4 regions of the Massilia sp. WG5 genome follow, and region 3 is predicted to be linked to each of the others. Evidence: predicted binding sites of a transcription regulator. Region 3 holds the regulator's gene; each other region holds the start of a gene.
What was found. The regulator LexA, encoded in region 3, represses DNA repair genes until DNA is damaged. The targets are predictions, from matches to a motif close to ACTGTATNNNNATACAGT.
Positions count from the first base shown of each region.

Region 1: recA (recombinase RecA) is a predicted target of LexA. The motif match lies at 2,917-2,934, and genes of this name have one in related genera.
Region 2: AM586_RS05350 (ATP-dependent helicase) is a predicted target of LexA. The motif match lies at 2,426-2,443, and genes of this name have one in related genera.
Region 4: AM586_RS07555 (PA0069 family radical SAM protein) is a predicted target of LexA. The motif match lies at 2,643-2,660, and genes of this name have one in related genera.

Region 1 covers NZ_CP012640.2:2,869,811-2,874,564, reverse strand. Annotated here, with positions in the region: gene AM586_RS12765 (sodium:solute symporter family protein) at 1-194, opposite strand, end outside; gene AM586_RS12760 (DUF4212 domain-containing protein) at 191-499, opposite strand; gene AM586_RS12755 (sensor histidine kinase) at 489-2,081, opposite strand; gene AM586_RS12750 (response regulator transcription factor) at 2,100-2,807, opposite strand; gene recA (recombinase RecA) at 2,998-4,083, shown strand; gene recX (recombination regulator RecX) at 4,101-4,559, shown strand.
Region 2 covers NZ_CP012640.2:1,242,848-1,247,601, forward strand. Annotated here, with positions in the region: gene AM586_RS05350 (ATP-dependent helicase) at 293-2,398, opposite strand; gene AM586_RS05355 (hypothetical protein) at 2,702-2,920, opposite strand; gene AM586_RS28555 (hypothetical protein) at 3,121-3,294, shown strand; gene AM586_RS05360 (chromate transporter) at 3,344-3,937, shown strand; gene AM586_RS05365 (chromate transporter) at 3,934-4,521, shown strand; gene fghA (S-formylglutathione hydrolase) at 4,600-4,754, shown strand, end outside.
Region 3 covers NZ_CP012640.2:1,885,950-1,890,703, reverse strand. Annotated here, with positions in the region: gene AM586_RS08435 (tetratricopeptide repeat protein) at 1-356, shown strand, start outside; gene AM586_RS08430 (tetratricopeptide repeat protein) at 441-1,196, shown strand; gene lexA (transcriptional repressor LexA) at 1,234-1,878, opposite strand; gene rpsF (30S ribosomal protein S6) at 2,151-2,534, shown strand; gene priB (primosomal replication protein N) at 2,568-2,861, shown strand; gene rpsR (30S ribosomal protein S18) at 2,899-3,189, shown strand; gene rplI (50S ribosomal protein L9) at 3,223-3,675, shown strand; gene AM586_RS08400 (replicative DNA helicase) at 3,785-4,754, shown strand, end outside.
Region 4 covers NZ_CP012640.2:1,703,134-1,707,887, reverse strand. Annotated here, with positions in the region: gene AM586_RS07570 (efflux transporter outer membrane subunit) at 1-1,303, shown strand, start outside; gene AM586_RS07565 (NADPH-dependent FMN reductase) at 1,337-1,960, shown strand; gene AM586_RS07560 (tRNA-uridine aminocarboxypropyltransferase) at 1,997-2,617, shown strand; gene AM586_RS07555 (PA0069 family radical SAM protein) at 2,728-3,948, shown strand; gene AM586_RS07550 (AAA family ATPase) at 4,055-4,609, shown strand; gene AM586_RS07545 (RNA 2'-phosphotransferase) at 4,725-4,754, shown strand, end outside.

The DNA of each region.
Region 1 (4,754 bases), 980 kb from region 3:
TTGGAGGTGCGCGCCACCACGCCGATGGTGGCGTACAGCACGATGGTGGCGAACATGTAGAGGTGGCCGATCCACTGGCGCGGCATGCCCTCGTTTTCCAGGATCCCCAGCGCCACCAGGAACATGCCGAGGCAGGCCGTGAACCACAGGTAGTAGCGGGCCAGGCGGCGGAAGTAGCTGCGCGTCTTGTTCAAGCCCCATCCCCCAGCATGCTGCGGTACGCGCGGTCGAGGATCCGCATGCGCCAGGCGTAGACGCCGATGATCGCCAGGTAGATCAGCGAGGCGCCCTGGGCCGCCAGGTAGAAGGACAGCGGCCAGCCGAACACCGACATGTGGGCCAGGTCGCGCGCGAAGAACACGGTGCCGAAGCCGGTCGCCAGCCACAGTCCCAGCAGGACCAGGATCAGCCGCCGCGCGCGCCGCCAGTGCAGTGCGCGCGCGGCGACGATGCGCTCGCGGGACGGTGGAGAGGAAGCGGAAGCGGGCTCAGTCGGCATCTGGATCGGGCGGGGCGGAGGGTGGCGGGAAGGTCAGCCGGAACAGGCTGCCCGGGTATTTCTTCTGGATGCTGCGCGGGTTGTTGAAGATCTCGATTTCGGCGCCGTGCTGGCGCGCGATTTCGCGCACGATGGCCAGCCCGAGGCCGGAGCCGGAAGCGCTGGAACCGAGGATGCGGTAGAAGCGTTCGAACACGCGCGGACGCTCGCCCGGCGCGATGCCGGGGCCGGTGTCCTCGACTTCCAGCAGGGCCTGGCCGGCGTCGCTGCGCACGCGCACGGTGACGCTGCCGCCGGAAGGCGTGTAGCGCAGCGCATTGTCGATCAGGTTCGACAGCAGCTCGCGCAGCATCATGCCGTTCCCCAGGATCTCCAGCGCGCCGTCCGGGTCTTCGTAGCCGAGGTCGATCTCGTGCGAGAACGAGGCCGGCACCCAGTCCTGCACCACGGCGCGCGCCAGCAGCGACAGGTCGAGCGGCTCGAGCGCCAGGCCGGCGTGCGGCTGGTTCTCGGCGCGCGCCAGCGCCAGCAGCTGGTTGACCAGGCGGGTCGCCGACTCCGAACTCTTCGCCAGCTGCTCGAGCGAGCGGTGGATCTCGTCCGGATCGAGCTGGCGCAGCGCCAGTTCGGACTGCATGCGCATGCCGGCCAGCGGGGTCTTCATCTGGTGCGCGGCGTCGGCGATGAAACGCTTCTGGGCGTCGATCGTGTGCGCCAGCCGCGCCAGCATGTCGTTCAGCGAACCCACCAGCGGCGAGATCTCTTCCGGCACCTGGCGCGAATCGATCGGCGACAGGTCGTCCGGCGGCCGGGCGCGGATCCGTTCCTGCAGCTGGGCCAGCGGCGACAGCCCGCGCGACAGGGCGAACCAGACCAGGGCCAGGATCACCGGCAGGATGATGAACTGGGGCAGGATCACGCCCTTGATGATCTCGTTGGCGAGCTGGGCGCGCTTTTCCAGGGTTTCCGCGACCTGCACCAGGGCCAGGCGCGGCTCGGCGCCGCCACTGGTGGCCGGGTCCAGCAGCGGCTGCAGGTTGACCCAGGCATAGGCGACCCGGACCGGGGCGCCGTGCAGGCTCTCGTTGCGGAAGTGCACCCGCCCGCTGCGCTCGGCATCGTCGGCCGCCGGCAGCGGCAGCTCGCGGTCGCCGTCGACGACCTCGTTGCGCGGTCCCGTGATCTGGAAGTAGACGCTGTCGACGTCGTCGGCGCGCAGGATGTCGCGCGCGCTGCCGGGCAGCCGCGCCACCACCTTGCCGTCGACTTCCTTGACCTGCTGGGCCAGCACGGTGACGCTGTCTTCGAGCGCGTGGTCGAACGGCTGGTTGGCGATCGATTTCGCCACCAGGTAGGTGATCGCGATGCTCATCGGCCACAACAGCAGCAGCGGGGCCAGCATCCAGTCGAGGATCTCGCCGAACAGCGAGTGCTGGATGCTTTCCTCCGGCTCGGGCCGCGGCGGCGCATACAGCGGTTCCTGCGCCGTTTCCAGCGCCGGGTCGTAGCCGGTTCCGGGCTCGCTTTCCGGCGCAAATTCGGGCGCAAGGAGGCCGGCGCTGCGCCGCTTCAGGGACTTCATGCCGGCCTTGCCCGCGCCTTACTTGCCGCTGCCCGCGGACGGGGCCTTGCGGGCGCTGTCGGCATACCGCTCCAGGCAGTAGCCCAGGCCGCGCACGGTGGCGATGCGGATGCCGCCGGTCTCGATCTTCTTGCGCAGGCGGTGCACATAGACCTCGATGGCGTTGTTCGACACTTCTTCGCCCCACTCGCACAGGTGGTCGACCAGCTGTTCCTTGGACACCAGGCGCCCGGTGCGCGCCAGCAGGATCTCGAGCAGGCCGAGCTCGCGCGCCGACAGATCGAGCATCTGGTCGTCGATGTAGGCGCTGCGGCCGACCTGGTCGTACACCAGCGGGCCGTGGCGGATCACGGTCGAGCCGCCGCCCTGGCCGCGCCGGGTCAGGGCGCGCACCCGCGCTTCCAGCTCGGACAGGGCGAAGGGCTTGGCCATGTAGTCGTCGGCGCCGGCGTCGAGGCCGCCCACGCGCTGCTCGATCGAGTCGGCCGCGGTCAGGATCAGCACCGGCAGCAGCGAGCCGCGCGCACGCAGGCGGCGCAGCACGTCGAGCCCGGACAGCTTCGGCAGGCCGAGGTCGAGGATCAGGAGGTCGAACTCCTGGGTCGACAGCGCGGTGTCCGCATCCTGGCCGTTCTTCACGCAGTCGATCGCGTAACCGGACTGGCGCAGGGAGCGCGTCAGCCCGTCGGCAAGTACGCTATCATCCTCCGCTAGTAAAATACGCATGATCTCCCCCTGGTTTTGTCGTTTGACCCTAGCTTACCCGCATATTGTGTTTGATATCTCGCAACATGTCGAATCGATCAGGCAGCGGTAAATATCGCTTGCCAAAACCACTGGGATTTTATACAGTACTTCCTATTGAAATCGCGCGAGCGGTCCCTATCTTGGTTCACTCTAGGACTGAAAGAAAATCATGGACGACAAAAAATCCGCAGTAAACGCAGCAGAGAAGGGCAAGGCGCTGGCAGCAGCCCTCGCGCAGATCGAAAAGCAATTCGGTAAAGGCTCGGTCATGCGCATGGATGCCAATGCGCCGGTCGAGGAAGTGCAAACCGTGTCCACCGGCTCGCTGGGCCTGGACATCGCGCTGGGCGTCGGCGGCCTGCCGCGCGGCCGTATCGTCGAGATCTACGGTCCGGAATCGTCGGGTAAAACCACGCTGACCCTGCAGACCATTGCCCAGATGCAGAAACTGGGCGGCACCTGCGCCTTCATCGACGCCGAGCACGCGCTGGACGTCGGCTATGCGCAGAAGCTGGGCATCAAGCTGGACGAGCTGCTGATCTCGCAGCCGGATACCGGCGAGCAGGCGCTCGAAATCACCGACGCGCTGGTGCGCTCGGGCAGCGTCGACCTGGTGGTCATCGACTCGGTGGCGGCACTGACCCCGCGCGCCGAGATCGAAGGCGACATGGGCGACTCCCTGCCGGGCCTGCAAGCCCGTCTGATGTCGCAGGCGCTGCGCAAGCTGACCGGTTCGATCAACCGTACGAATACCCTGGTGATCTTCATTAACCAGATTCGTATGAAGATCGGCGTGATGTTCGGCAGCCCGGAAACCACGACCGGCGGTAACGCGCTGAAGTTCTACGCCTCCGTGCGCATGGACATCCGCCGTACCGGTTCGATCAAGTCGGGCGATGAGGTGATCGGTAACGAAACCAAGGTCAAGGTCGTCAAGAACAAGATCGCGCCGCCGTTCAAGGAAGCCCACTTCGACATCCTGTATGGCGAAGGCACTTCCCGCGAAGGCGAGATCATCGACCTGGGCGTGGACAACAAGATCGTCGAGAAGTCGGGCTCGTGGTACAGCTACGGTGGCGAACGCATCGGTCAGGGCAAGGACAATGCACGCCAGTACCTGAAAGACCGCCCGGCCCTGGCCCGCGAGATCGAAAACAAGGTCCGCGCCGCCCTGGGCGTGCGTGAACTGGCACCGGTCGCCGCCGGTGACAACGCCGGCGCGGCCGAGCTGTCGGCTGTCGGCGACGCAGAGTAATCGTCGATAGCGCCCCGGTGAAACAGGTCCTGAGTCTCAAGGCTCGCGCATTGAAATATCTTTCGATGCGCGAGCACAGCCGGATCGAACTGGGGCGCAAGCTGTCTCGTTATGCCGAGGAGGGCGACGACGTCGAAGCCCTCCTCGATTTCCTTGAAAAGAACAACTGGCTGTCGCAGGAACGCTTTGCCGAATCCCTGGTACACCGCCGTGCCGGCCGCTACGGCAACAGCCGCGTGCTGGCGGAACTCCAGCAGCACGGCTTGAAGGGCGAAGAGCTCGACGAGCTCAAGTCCGGCTTGAAGGAAACCGAAGTTGCCCGCGCCCGCGAAGTCTGGCGCCGCAAGTTCAACCGGGTTCCGCAGGACGCCGAAGATCGCAGCAAGCAAATGCGCTTCCTCATGGCGCGCGGTTTTTCGCAGGGCGCAATCCGCAGCGCGCTGCAGGGACGCGAGGACGAGGACGACGACTTCTAAACCGCGTTTAACAAAGCCTTCAGGGCAAGGCGCAAGTGCACAGCGCCATCTGCCGATGTGTCCCGATAATAAGGGCACAACTCCTCAACGGCGGAATGACGCTGTGCCCTTGCACTTTTGCCTCATCATCTTTGCAACAATTTCCTTCATCTTCCCCGCAAATGGCCTTGCCAAACCGCTGGCCGGGTGCATCTG
Region 2 (4,754 bases), 640 kb from region 3:
AAAATGCTAAGACATTTCTCAACATCATGTGCTAAATCCTTGATTCGTCAGCCTTTATTTTCATATCCACAGGAAATGTGGATAACTGTGTGGACAAGCGCCTCTTGACAAGCCGGGAGCTCAGTATCGATGCGGGTTTCAACAAATTGCCCGTTCAAGAGGCAAAATTTAATTCCTTAAGAATCAAGGACTTGCCTACGCACTCGTTTTGTGCGAAACATGGATATGCGGCAAATTCCTACAAGGGTAGGACACGGGGGATAACTCGCCTGAATTACCCCTTGTTCATGTTCTATTTCCACGCATTTCGCGCCCTTTCCCGCACCAGCATGCGCACCGCATCCGGCATCGGCTTGCGGCTGTGCGGCGTGTCCGCATTCACCCAGACGCACTCCTCGTAGTGCTTCAGCATGGCGGGCGTGATGAAGCGGCTGCGCTGGGCATACACATGGCGGTCGCCCATCTGGGCCTGCTGCTTGATGAAGAAGCGGTTCGGCACGACCAGGTGCAGCTGCTCCCTGGCGCGCGTCATGGCCACGTACAGCAGGCGGCGCTCTTCCTCGATGTCGTCCGCGCTGCCGGTCGCCATGTCGGACGGGATGCAGCCGTCCACCACGTTCAGCACATGCACCGACTTCCACTCCTGGCCCTTGGCCGAGTGGATGGTCGACAGGATCAGGTAGTCTTCATCGAGCAGCGGCGGCCCGGCGCGGTCGCTGGTTGCGTCCGGCGGGTCCAGGGTCAGCTCGGTCAGGAAGCTTTCGCGCGACCCGTAGCCGCCGGCCAGCTGCACCAGCTGGTCGAGGTCGGCCGCGCGCACCGGGGCGTCGTCGTACAGGCGCTCCAGGTGCGGCAAGTACCAGTTGCGCACCAGCTCGACGTCCATCGGCCAGCGCAGCCCCGGCGTGCGCAATTGGCGGAACAGCTCGACGAAGGGCGCCCAGTCGCCCTGGGCGCGCGCCGGCGCCTCGAAGGCTTCGACCGCGGCCAGCGGCTCGGCGGCCTCGCCGACCGCATCCAGCAGGCGCGCCGCGGTGGCCGGGCCGATTCCGGGAACCAGCTGGGCGACGCGAAAGCCCGCCAGGCGCCCGCTCGGGTTCTGGGCGAAGCGCAGCACCGCCAGCAGGTCCTTGATGTGGGCCGCCTCCAGGAACTTCAGGCCGCCGAACTTCACGAAGGGGATGTTCCGCCGCACCAGCTCGAGCTCCAGCGCGGCGCTGTGGCTGGCGGCGCGGAACAGCACCGCCTGCTGGGTCAGCCGGGTACCGCTTTCCCGCTGCTCCAGCACCCGGTTGCAGACCCAGCGCGCCTGCTCGGCCTCGTCCGGGATCAGCACCAGCTGCGGCTTCGCGGTCGAGACCTTGTCCGTCCACAGCGTCTTCGCATGGCGTTCCAGCGCCGCCGCGATCACGGCGTTCGAGGCGTCCAGGATCGGCTGGGTCGAGCGGTAGTTGCGGTCGAGCGTGATGACCTGCGCCGGCTGCGAGAAGGCCTGCGGGAAGTCGAGGATGTTGCGCACCGTCGCGCCGCGGAAGGAATAGATGCTCTGGGCGTCGTCGCCGACCACCATCACGCCCCGCCCGTCCGGCTTCATGCCCTGGATGATGGCGGCCTGCAGGCGGTTCGTGTCCTGGTACTCGTCGACCAGCACGTGGTCGAACAGGGCGCCCAGTTCCGGCCCGAGTTCCGGGTCGGCGGCCATCTCGGCCCAGAACAGCAGCAGGTCGTCGTAATCGAGCACGTTCTGCTCCTGCTTGGCGTCGACGTAGGCGCCGAACAGGCGCTTCAGTTCCTCTTCCCACTCGCTGCACCAGGGGAAGGTCGACTGCAGCACCTCGCCAAGGGCGTCGCGGCTGTTCACCACCCGCGAATAGATCGCCAGGCAGGTGCCCTTCAAGGGGAAGCGCTTCTGCCCGCCCGTGAGCCCGATTTCCTGGCGCACCATGCCCATCAGGTCTTCGGAATCGCCGCGGTCGTGGATGGTGAACGAGGACTCGAGGCCGATCCGTCCCGCGTACTCGCGCAGAAGGCGCGCGCCGATGCTGTGGAAGGTGCCGGCCCAGGGCAGCGCGGCGACGGCCTGGCTCGAGGTCTTGAGGATGCGCTGCAGGACGCCGCCGGCGCGCTGCACCATCTCGTTGGCGGCGCGCCGCGAAAAGGTCAGCAGCAGGATCCGCTGCGGATCGGCGCCGGACTGGATCAGCCGCGCGACCCGGTGCGCCAGCGTATTCGTCTTGCCCGAACCGGCGCCGGCCACGACCAGCAGCGGCCGGGAGACCGCGGCGCCGACATCGTGTTCGACGGCCGCGCGCTGTTCGGGATTCAGGGACGCATAAGGATCCTGCAGCGGCTCATGCAGCGCGGGTCTGGAAACGCTGGGGTCGACGGTATCGGGCATAATGCGGTGGAGCGGGAAGATGACGGAACTGTACATTTATCCAGTAGAGTTCCGCAAGTACCGTTTGCATTCGCCCTTGTACAGATATCCACAAAAACTGTGAATAACCATGTGGAAAAGCACCCCCTTGACATGCGGGAAGCAAGAAAGAATGCGGCTTTCAACAACTTGCCCATTGCACAGGCAGCGTCTGAACTACGCAAAATCAAGGGCTTACGAAGTCAAGTGGCGCACGATTCGAATATTTTTGCAAGATGCCTTGCGGAAAAATTTGTGCATAAGAATGGCGCCGGAAATAGCCGGTCACGCCATGGGCATGCGCCGGCGGTCCGGCTCGCCCAGCACCCGCTGGATCACGGCGGCGGCGATATCCTGAGAGCGCAGGAACTCGACCGCCGACACGGTGCCGGCATCGCGCTGCATGGCGATACCGGTATCGACGATGACGCGGCGGCGCTGGTCCTGGCGCTGGGTCGGGACGGCGAGCGCGTCGCCCGCGCGGCCGGGGGAAAGTCGGTCCATTGCTGCTCCTGTGTGATCGAACGCGGCCGGTTGCCGCAGATGCAGTATCGGCGAGCACCGGCCCAAGTCAAGAATTAATTTCGCATCCGCACATGACACGGCGATGACACGGCCGCCGTTTCCCGCGGCGCGTGCGCGTGCGCCATGCCCGCGCGCCCAAGCCTAGAATGGTCCCGTCAACCACCATCAGCGAGGACCCCATGACCATGACTCCCGATCCCGACCTGGAGCCGGGCGACGAAGCAAAACCGGGCACCCCGGGCACCGGCGAGGACCTGTGCGAAATGTGCGGCGGCAGCGGCAAGCTGGACGGCAAGACCTGTCCGGAATGCGAGGGTACCGGCCGGGTCGTGCGCGGCATCGGCGGCGGCTGAGCGCCACCCGCATGGACAGGACCGGGGCGGCGGCGCGATAATCGCGTGCATGACCTCTTCGCCCCAAGCGCTTCCGGGAGAGCCCGCCTCCCCTGCCCGTCCGCAGTCCCTGTCCGATCTGTTCGTCTCCTTCACGCTGCTGGCCCTGCAGGGCTTCGGCGGCGTGCTCGCCGTCGTCCAGCGCGAACTCGTCGACCGCAAGCGCTGGCTGACCCAGGAGGAATTCATCGAAGACTGGGCCGTGGCCCAGATCATGCCCGGGCCGAACGTGGTCAACCTGTCGATGATGATCGGCGACCGCTATTTCGGCCTGCGCGGGGCCCTGACGGCGCTCGCCGGCCTGCTGGCCGTGCCGCTGCTGCTGGTGCTCGGCCTGGCCGTGCTGCATGACCGCTTCGCCGCCGACCCGCACGTGGCCGGCGCGCTGCGCGGCATGGCCGCCGTCTCGGCCGGCCTCATCGGCGCCGCCGGCCTCAAGCTGGCGGTGGCCCTGAAGCGCAGCCCGCTGCCGCTGTCCTGGTGCATCGGCATCGCCGCGCTCGGCTTCGTACTGGTGGCGCTGCTGCAGTGCCCGCTGCTCTACGTGCTGGCCGGGCTGGGCGGACTGGGCTGCATCCTCACCTGGCGCAGGCTGAAGCCATGAGCGCGGCGCCCGAGACCCTGCACCTGGTCCTGGCCGCGTCGGACTGGCTGAACCTGTTCGCCCACTTCCTGCTGCTGTCGATGATGTCGATCGGCGGCGCGATCTCGACCTCGTCCGAGATGCACCGCTTCCTGGTCGAACAGCACCACTGGCTGACCCAGGAGCAGTTCAACGCCGCGATCGCCCTGGCCCAGGCCGCGCCCGGCCCGAACGTGCTGTTCGTGGCCCTGATGGGCTGGCACGTCGGCATGAACGCCGGCAGCCTCGGCGCGGCGATGTTCGGGGTGCTGGTCACCATGGTCGGCATCATGACGCCCTCGACCATCATCACCTACACCGCGGCGCGCTGGGGCCACCGCAACCGCGAGCTGCGCGCCGTGCGCGCCTTCAAGCAGGGCATGGCGCCGGTGGTGATCGCCCTGCTGCTGTCGACCGCCTGGATCCTCGGCAGCTCGGTCGGCGAGGCCGGCTGGCGCCTGCCCCTGCTGGCGGTGGCCGCCGGCCTGGTGATCTGGCGCACCCGCCTGCACCTGCTGTGGGTCCTGGCGGCCGGCGCCCTGCTCGGCGCGCTCGGCGTGGTCTGAGCCTCCCGACCATCGGCATGCAAGAGTGTGGCGCAGCAGGCATACTTGCCGTATTGCTCACCTGATTTTGGAACGACGATGACCGATCTTGCCCAACCTAATGTACTCAGTGAACACGCCTGCTTCGGCGGCGTCCAGCGTTTCTACCAGCATGATGCCAAGGCCATCGGCCTGCCGATGCGCTTTTCGGTTTACCTGCCGCCCGGGGCCGAAGGCGGGAAGCTGCCGGTGCT
Region 3 (4,754 bases):
AGGCATGCTATAACGGCGCGGTGGCGAATATGCAGGGCATGACCCCGGTATTGAAGCACGTGCCCAAGGATGTGCTCGACATGATGACGCCGGCCGAGATCGAGCAGACCCAGTCGCACCTGGACCAGGTATTCGCCAGCGTGGCGCGCTCGATGGGCGATAACGCCTCCACCATCCTGGCCAAGCGCGACGCCTGGACCAACGCCACCAACGCGTATGTGGCGGATGCGAACAAGAAGACGGAAGAGGCAACGGCGCGCAACAAGCTGGAAATTGCGACCGGCCTGCGCCAGACCTACGAGTCGAACCAGTCGCTGGCCAATGCGCCGCGGGGCGCCAACCCGGCAAATCACTGAGCTTGCCCTTACATTTGAGTAATTGGCACATGCCGGTTCAGGCGATATGATGTGCCATTACTCAACTGTCTGGACCGATCGCACGTGAAGACTGTCGTTTTTTGCCTGAGCATGCTGTTGGCGGGAAGCTGCTACGCCGACGAGCTCGCAGCCGCCAACGCGGCATTTGCCAACAAGGACTTTCCGGCTGCCCTGCAGCGCTATACCAAACTGGCGAACGCCGGTAACGTCGAGGCCCAGCAGCACCTGGGCGAGATGTACTGGTATGGAGAAGCCGGCGCCGTCGACGAGGCCAAGGCCGAGGCCTGGTTCCGCAAGGCGGCCGCGAAGGGGAATCCGGTCGCCATCGCGTCGCTGGACGTGATGCGCCAGCGCACCGAACGCCGCGCCGACATCGACTACTGGGTCGACCGTTACGATGGCTCCGACCTGCAGGGCGGCCAGTACCGTTGCCCAACGCCGCACTTTCCCGCTGTCTCGAAACAGAACGACGAGATCGAACGGGTGTCAGCCAATATGACGAAGTGGCAGGATTGCTACAATGCCCAGGCGCGCGCCCTGAACGAGGCGTCGCCGCTGACCAAGCGCATCCCTGCCGATGTGGCGAAGCTGATCAATAAAGCGGAAATGGCGCGGGCGGAAAAGCGCTTGGCCGACGTGTATGCGAACCTGACCGAAAGCGCCCAGGTCAAGGCCAAGCTCGTGCTGGCGGACTTTGCCGCGTGGCGGGATGCCACCGATGCCTGGGTGAAGGAACACAACGACATCGTGAAGAGCACGCCGACCCTGGAACGCGAGCGTGAACTCGAGGACCGGCGCAAGAACCGCGTGAACAACTGAGCAACCGAGAAGCCGAGGCCTTGCCGGCCTCGACTTTCTAGTGCCAGGAGCGCAGCAGGCCGACGGCCAGGCCTTCGAGTGCGAACTCGTCGTTCTGCGGGTCGACCGTGATGACGGAGAATTCCGGGTTTTCCGGCAGCAGTTCGATGGTGCCGCCGTTCTTGCGGTAGCGCTTGACGGTGACTTCGTCGCCGATGCGGGCGACCACGATCTGGCCGTTCTTGGCCGAATCCACTTTCTTGACTGCCAGGAAGTCGCCATCGCAGATGCCGGCGTCGCGCATCGACCAGCCCTTCACCTTCAGCAGGAAGTCGGGCTTGCTCGAGAACATGGCCGGGTCGACCGAGTAGGTCGCTTCGACGTGTTCCTGGGCCAGGATGGGCGAACCCGCGGCGACGCGGCCGACCAGGGGCAGGGACATCAGCAGGGCGGCCGGGACGGCCGGCACCGCTGCGGGCTCGCTGGCGGCGGCGCCGACCAGGCGGATGCCGCGCGAAGTGCCCGGGGAGATTTCGATCGCGCCTTTGCGCGCCAGGGCTTGCAGGTGTTCCTCGGCGGCGTTGGCCGAGCGGAAACCAAGCTCCTGCGCGATTTCGGCGCGGGTCGGCGGAAAGCCGGTGTTGTCGATGGCTTCCTTGATCAGGTTGAGGATCTGTTCTTGCCGTGCGGTGAGCTTGAGCATGGTGTAGTGAGCTTGAGAGCTTGGAAGCTTAGGTGAGCGTGTGCGAGCAGGGCCCGATACCCTGTATTTTTGTACAGTATTGCGCCGGGCGCAAGGGGAATCCGTGGTTTTTGCCGGTTTTTTTTGCCTGGCGGGCACAGCCGATTCCTGCCGGACCGCACAAGGCGATTGAGCTCTTGACGTTTTTGCGGTTATAATGTCGGGCTTTCCCTTCCCACACTCGTCTTGACGCCGAGGTGGGCATTTGTTTAAACGTCCTTAAGGAGTGTTGCATGCGTCATTATGAAATCGTATTTATCGTCCACCCGGACCAGAGCGAGCAGGTCCCGGCGATGATCGAGCGCTACAAGACCACGGTCACCTCGCGCGGCGGTAACATCCACCGCGTCGAAGACTGGGGCCGCCGTCAAATGGCTTACCAGATCCAGAAGCTGCCGAAGGCACACTACATCTGCATGAACATCGAGTGCGACAACGAGACCCTGGTCGAGCTGGAAACCGCATTCAAATTCAATGATGCCGTGCTGCGTCATCTGACCGTCAAGATGAAGAAGGCCGAAACCGCACCGTCGCCGATGATGAAGTCGGTCCAGCGCGAAGACGCAGCCAAGAGCCACCGCGCCGAGCAGGCAGCTGCCCCGGCCGCAGCCGCTTAATTCTTAATCTTAAGAAAGAAGCGCGCACGGGCAGTGAACGAGCTGTTGCTGGTCGCAAGCATCGCGGAACGCGATACCCTGCGCTACACCCCGGCCGGCATTCCCATCGTCAGCGGCACCCTGCAACACGGGTCGCAGCAGACGGAGGCGGGGATCGCCAGGCAGGTCGAGTTCGAGATTTCCGCGCTTGCCGCGGGCGACATCTCGGCCCGGTTTGCCGATGCGGAACTGGGTGCGGTACACCGGTTCAAGGGATTCTTGGCCAGGAAGAACCGCAACAGCAAAGCCCTGGTGTTTCACATCATTGATTTCAGTGCCGCCGCGTAAGAATTCGCGGGCACACATTTAGATACAGGAGCCTCAAATGGCATTCGGTAAAAAGTTCGACAAAAACAAGGCCAAGGAAAAACTGAAGCGCAAACAGCAGAACCCGCTGTTCAAGCGCAAGAAATTCTGCCGCTTCACCGCTGCAGGCGTGGAACAGGTTGACTACAAAGACGTCGACACCCTGAAGGATTTCGTCCAGGAAAACGGCAAGATCATGCCGGCTCGCCTGACCGGCACCAAGGCGCACTACCAGCGCCAAGTGGATACCGCCATCAAGCGCGCCCGCTACCTGGCCCTGCTGCCGTACACCGACCTGCACAACGCTTAATCGTCGGTCACGACACGTATACTGGAGAATAATATGCAAGTCATCCTGCTGGAAAAAGTCGTCAACGTCGGTAACCTGGGCGACGTGGTCAAGGTCAAGGACGGTTACGCACGTAACTTCCTGATCCCGCAAAAAATGGCCCGCCGCGCTACCCAAGCCGCTGTGGCCGAATTCGAAGTCAAGCGCGCCGAACTGGAAAAGGCAGCCGCCGAGAAACTGGCAGCCGCACAAGGCCAGGGCGACAAGCTGAACGGCATGACCATCACCATCGCCCAGAAAGCCGGCGTGGACGGCCGTCTGTTCGGTTCCGTGACCAACTTCGACATCGCTGAAGCCCTGAGCAAGCAAGGTTTCGCCGTCGAGAAGGCCAACGTGCGCATGCCGACCGGCCCGCTGAAGACCACCGGCGAGCACCCGGTTGCCGTCGCTCTGCACACCGACGTCGTCGTTGACGTGACCGTCGCAGTCGTGGGCGAAGCTGCCTAAATCGTTCTGTTGCTAGAATGAGAAAAAAGCCGGGATCTCCCGGCTTTTTTATTTGAGGAAACTCACCAATCTTTTCAGCGCTTCGTGGCAAACGGGTATAATTCGCGCCATGAACACCCCAGCAGACCCGCAGATCGAGTCGCTCCGCATTCCCCCGCATTCCATCGAAGCAGAACAGTCCGTCATCGGCGGCCTGCTGCGCGATAATGCGGCGTGGGACCGTATTGCCGACTTCATGCATGCGGAGGACTTCTACCGCTACGACCACCGGATCATCTTCGAACAGATGGTCCGCCTGATCAATGCCGGCAAGCCTGCCGACGTGATCACCGTGTACGAGTCGCTCGTCCAGCTCGGCAAGGCCGAGGAAGTGGGCGGGCTGCAGTACCTCAACGCGATGGCGCAGAATACGCCATCTGCCGCCAACATCCGCCGTTACGCCGAGATCGTCCGCGACCGCGGCGTGCTGCGCCAGCTCATCACCGTCGCCGACGAAGTCTCGGCCAAGGCCTTCAATCCGCAGGGCGCCGAGGTCAAGCAGATCCTCGACGAAGCCGAATCGCGGATCTTCGCGATCGCGGAGCAGGGCGCCCGCGGCGCCCAGGGCTGGCTGCCGGTGCAGCCGCTGCTGACCCAGGTGGTCGAGCGCATCGACGAACTCTACAGCCGCGAAAACCAGGGCGAGATCACCGGCGTCCCGACCGGCTTCATCGACCTCGACAAGATGACTTCCGGCCTGCAGCCGGGCGACCTCGTCATCGTCGCCGGCCGCCCGTCGATGGGCAAGACCGCGTTCTCGGTCAACATCGGCGAGGCGGTGGCGGTCGAGGCCGGCCTGCCGGTGGCGATCTTCTCGATGGAGATGGGCGGCACCCAGCTCGCCATGCGTATGCTCGGCTCGATCGGCCAGCTCGACCAGCACCGCCTGCGTACCGGCAAGCTGATCGACGAGGACTGGCCGCGCCTGACGCATGCGATCCAGAAGATGAACGATGCCCAGATCTTCATCGACGAGACGCCGGCGCTGAACCCGATCGAGATGCGCGCCCGCGCGCGCCGCCTTGCGCGCCAGTGCGGCA
Region 4 (4,754 bases), 180 kb from region 3:
GCTCGCGCTGCCGGCGGCCTGGCGCGCGCCCCTGCAGGTGGGGCCGAACGCCGCCGTCGAGAAGGAATGGTGGCGCGCCTTCGGCGATCCGGTGCTGGACGCCCTGGTGGCGCAGGCGCTGGCGCACAACGCCGACCTGCGCACGGCGCGTTCGCGCCTGCAGGAATACCAGGCGCGGATCCGCGTCGCCCGCTCGGCCCAGGAACCCAGCGTGTCCGTCACGACGGGACCGTCGCGCGGGCGTTCGATCGGCCCCTTCGGCACGCCGGTGGAGGCGACCAACTTCACCGGCAATGTGCAGGCGGCCTACGAACTCGACCCATGGGGCCGGCTGGAATCCGCCACCCGGGCCGCGCGCTTCGACTACGCGGCCCAGCAGGCCGCCGCCGACGCGGTGGCGCTGTCGGTGGCGGCCAGCACGGCGTCCGGCTACCTGAACCTGCGCGGACTGGACGCCCAGCTGGCCCTGGCGCGCCAGACCCTGGCCTCGCGCCAGGCTTCGCTGGCGCTGGCGCGGCGCCAGTTCGAGGTCGGCTACAGCTCGCGCCTGGAGGTGTCCCAGTCCGAGGCCGAATACCGCAACACGGCCGCCGCGATCCCGCAGCTGGAGCGCTCGATCACCCAGCAGGAGAATGCCCTGAGCCTGCTGCTCGGCGCGAATCCCGGGCCGGTGGCGCGCGGCGCCGACCTGGCGGGCCTGCGCGCGCCGGGCATCGCGCCCGGCCTGCCGTCCGCGCTGCTGCGGCGGCGCCCCGACATCGCCCAGGCCGAGCGTACGGTCGCCGCCGCCGACGCCAGCCTGGCCGCCGCGCGCGACCAGATGCTGCCCTCGCTGCGCCTGACCGCGTCGGTCGGCGCCTATGCGCACAAGCTGCCCGACCTGCTGAGCGGTTCCGGCACGCTGCTGTGGAGCGTCGGCGGCAGCGTCCTCGCGCCGCTGTTCGACGCCGGCCGCCTGCGCGCCCAGGCCGAGATCTCGGCATCGCTGCGCGACCGCGCCGTGTTCGCCTACGAATCGGTGGTGCGCAACGCCTTCGCCGAGACCGAGAACGGCCTGGCGGCGGTGCAGCGCCTGCGCGAACAGCTGGAGCAGGCCGAAGCGCGCAGGGTGGCGACCGCCGAGGCCCTGCGCATCGCCCACAACCGCTACCGCAACGGCTATTCGTCCTATCTCGAGGAGCTGGACGCCCAGCGCAACAATTTCAGCGCCGAGACCAATGTGCTGCAACTGCGCGCCAGCTACCTGGCGGCGCATGTCGACCTGTACCGGGCGCTGGGCGGAGGCTGGACCGTGGCACCATGACTTCATGAGCATTTGCAAAGACCGGAGGCGAGCATGATCAATATCGGAATCATCGTGGGCAGCACCCGCCCGGGCAGGAAGGCGCTGGACGTGGCGCGCTGGGTGATGGAATGCGCAGGCACGCGCGGCGACGCCGCCTTCGAACTGGTCGACATCCAGGCGTTCGATCTGCCGCTGCTGGACGAGCCGGCGCCGCCCTCGATGGGCCAGTATTCGCAGCCGCACACCAAAGCCTGGGCGGCGAAGATCGCCGAATTCGACGGTTTCGTGTTCGTCACGCCCGAATACAACCACGCGACCTCGGGTGCGCTGAAGAACGCCATCGACTTCCTGTACAAGGAGTGGAACAACAAGGCCGCCGGCTTCGTCGGCTACGGCAGCGCGGGCGGAGCGCGCGCGATCGAGAACCTGCGCCTGGTGATGGGCGAGCTGATGGTGGCGGACGTGCGGGCCCAGGTGATGCTGTCGCTGTTCACCGACTTCGAGCAGTTCACGAGCTTCAATCCGGCCGAGCACCACGAGCGCGCGGTCGAGGCCATGCTCGACCAGGTGGTGCAGTGGAGCGCGGCGCTCAAGCCGCTGCGCAAGGACGACGCGCCGGTCCCGGTGCCGGACAATATGCCGCCGCGCGGGGAGCGGGTCGGCGGCAGCTTCTAGATTTGTCGCGGGCGGGCGCGGGTACAATCGGCGCCCATGACGATTTCCACTTCCCGCCGCGCCACCTGCGCGGCCTGCCTGCGCGCCGAGAGCGCCTGCATCTGCGGCTTCGTGAAGCCGCTGCCCAGCCAGGTCGAACTGCTGGTGCTGCAGCATCCGCTCGAGGTGCGCAACGCCAAGAACAGCGCGCGCCTGTTGCACCTGTGTTTGCCGTCGAGCCGGCTGCTGGTGGGCGAGACCTTTCCGGTATCGGAACTCGATGCGGCATTGCATGCGGACGGGCGCACGCCTGTGCTGCTGTATCCGCAGACGGCGGGCGAGGCCGCGCTCGGCCTGCCGGCGCCGCCCCGTATCGAAGCGGCCCTGCTGGCGCGGCCGGAGCGGCTGCGCCTGGTGCTGCTGGACGCCACCTGGCGCAAGAGCCGCAAGATGCTCTACCTGAATCCGGCGCTGCAGCGCCTGCCGCGCCTGGCCCTGGAGGACATGCCGCCGTCCGCTTATCGGATTCGCAAGGCCCATGCGCCGGACCAGCTGTCTTCGCTGGAAGCGGCTGTTCATGCCCTTGCGCAACTCGAAAACCGGCCTGCGCACTATGCACCGTTGCTGGAAGCCTTCGAAGCCTTTGTGGAACAACAATCCCGGCTATTTCGCGCTTGAACCCCTCGTCAAGCGGGTGTACGATACTGTATATCCATACAGTACTCGGGAGCGCCATAGTGAATCGCCAACAAGCTTGGGCTGAAGACGTGGAATTGCAAGGCCAAGTCATGATCCCCCCGCGGCCCCTGACGCCGCACAAGGGGCGTGGCGCCGTGTCCAACCTCCAGGGCCGCTACGAAGTCCACGGCCGCGAACGTTTCGACGACGGCTGGACGGTCCCGGGACTGAAACCCGACGAGCCGGCGCCGCCGAAGACGATTGTCACGGATGAGTTTGCCAAGACCATCCTGACCCGCAACGCTTCGCCGGACATCCCGTTCAATGTCTCGCTGAATCCCTACCGGGGTTGCGAGCATGGCTGCATCTACTGCTTCGCCCGGCCCTCGCACAGCTACCTCGGCCTGTCGCCCGGCCTGGATTTCGAAAGCCGCATCTTCGCCAAGGTGAATGCGGCCGACCTGCTGCGCCGCGAGCTGGCCAAGCCCGGCTATGTGCCCGAAAGCATCGCCATCGGCGTCAACACCGACGCCTACCAGCCCTGCGAGCGCGAACGCGGCATCACCCGCGAAGTGCTGCAGGTGCTGGGCGAGTGCAATCACCCGTATGGCCTGATCACCAAGTCGGCCCTGATCGAGCGCGACATCGATCTGATCGCGCCGATGGCGGAGAAGGGCCTGGCGGCGGCCGCGATCACGATCACGACCCTGGACGGCGAGATCGCGCGCACGCTCGAGCCGCGCGCGGCCGCCCCCGCGCGCCGCCTGCGCGCGATCCGCACGCTCACCGAGGCCGGCATCCCGGTCAGCGTCAGCGTGGCGCCGATTATCCCGTTCATCACGGAACCGGAAATCGAGCGCATCCTCGAGGCTGCCAGGGACGCCGGCGCGGTCGGCGCCCACTACGTCGTGCTGCGTATGCCGTGGGAGGTCAACCCCCTGTTCCATCAATGGTTGTACGCTCATTTTCCAGACCGTGCGCAACGCGTGCTGAACCGCATGAAGGATATGCGCGGCGGCAAGGAATACGACAGCGACTTCGGCAAGCGCATGAGCGGCGAAGGCGTATGGGCCGACCTGATCCGCCAGCGTTTCACCAAGGCCGTCAAGCGGCTCGGCATGGATGGCTTTAATGGCCGCTTCAGCAAGATGGACGGCGCCCAGTTCCGCCGGCCGCTGGTGGTGCCGTCGGCCGCAGCCTGCCAGCGCCGCGATGAGGATGTGACCCAGCTGGACCTGTTCGGCGCGAAGGTGGCCGATGCGGCAGGCGAGGGCGGCGGCAAGCCGGCCAACAGGAAGGCCAAGGCGAGCCCGCAGCTGGACCTGTTCTGAGCCGGGAGCCCGACGGCGGCGCCTTGTGGCGGGCGCTGCCGTCGGCTAGGATGACGCCTCTTGTATTTCTGTAGCGCAATTGGTCATTTTCAAAAACGGGATTCATATGGATGAGCAGGGCAGCCCATCGGGCCAGATCAAGCGGGTCGTGTTCGTCGGCGCGGAGTCGACCGGCAAGTCGACCTTGTGCGAATACCTGGCGCGCCAGTACGGCAGCGTCGCCGTGCCCGAGATCGGCCGCTACATCTGGGAAGACAAGCAGGGCCAGCTCGATGCCGGCGATTATGTCGACATCGCCCTGCGCCACCGCGAGGCCGAAGACGAGCAGATGCCCTACGCCAGGCGCTACCTCTTCGTCGACACGAATGCCCTGACCACGCTGCTGCTGGGCCTGGAGTTCGGCCAGGTCAAGGAGCCGGTACCGCCCGAGCTGCTGCGCTGCGCCGACGACTGCCGCGAGCGTTATGCCTACACCTTCGTCTGCGCGGACGACATCCCTTATGAAGAACAGGCCGCCCGCGAGAACGAAGCCTGGCGCGGACGCATCCATCAGCTCGTGCTGCAGGATCTGGAGGCGCGCGGCATTCCCTACACCCTGGTGAGCGGCAGCGTCGAGGAACGGGCGCTGCAGGTGCGGCGCGTGATCGAAGGCGTGGCCTGAGTCGCGCCCAACAAAACCCTCATGGCGGCGTTGCATCGTCTCGCCGTACGTATGTACTGTCTTCGACGATGCGCCTTGCCCTGAGGGTTTTGTTGGGCGCGACTATACTGGGCCGATGAAGGACCAGATCGTCGCCACCAGCAAA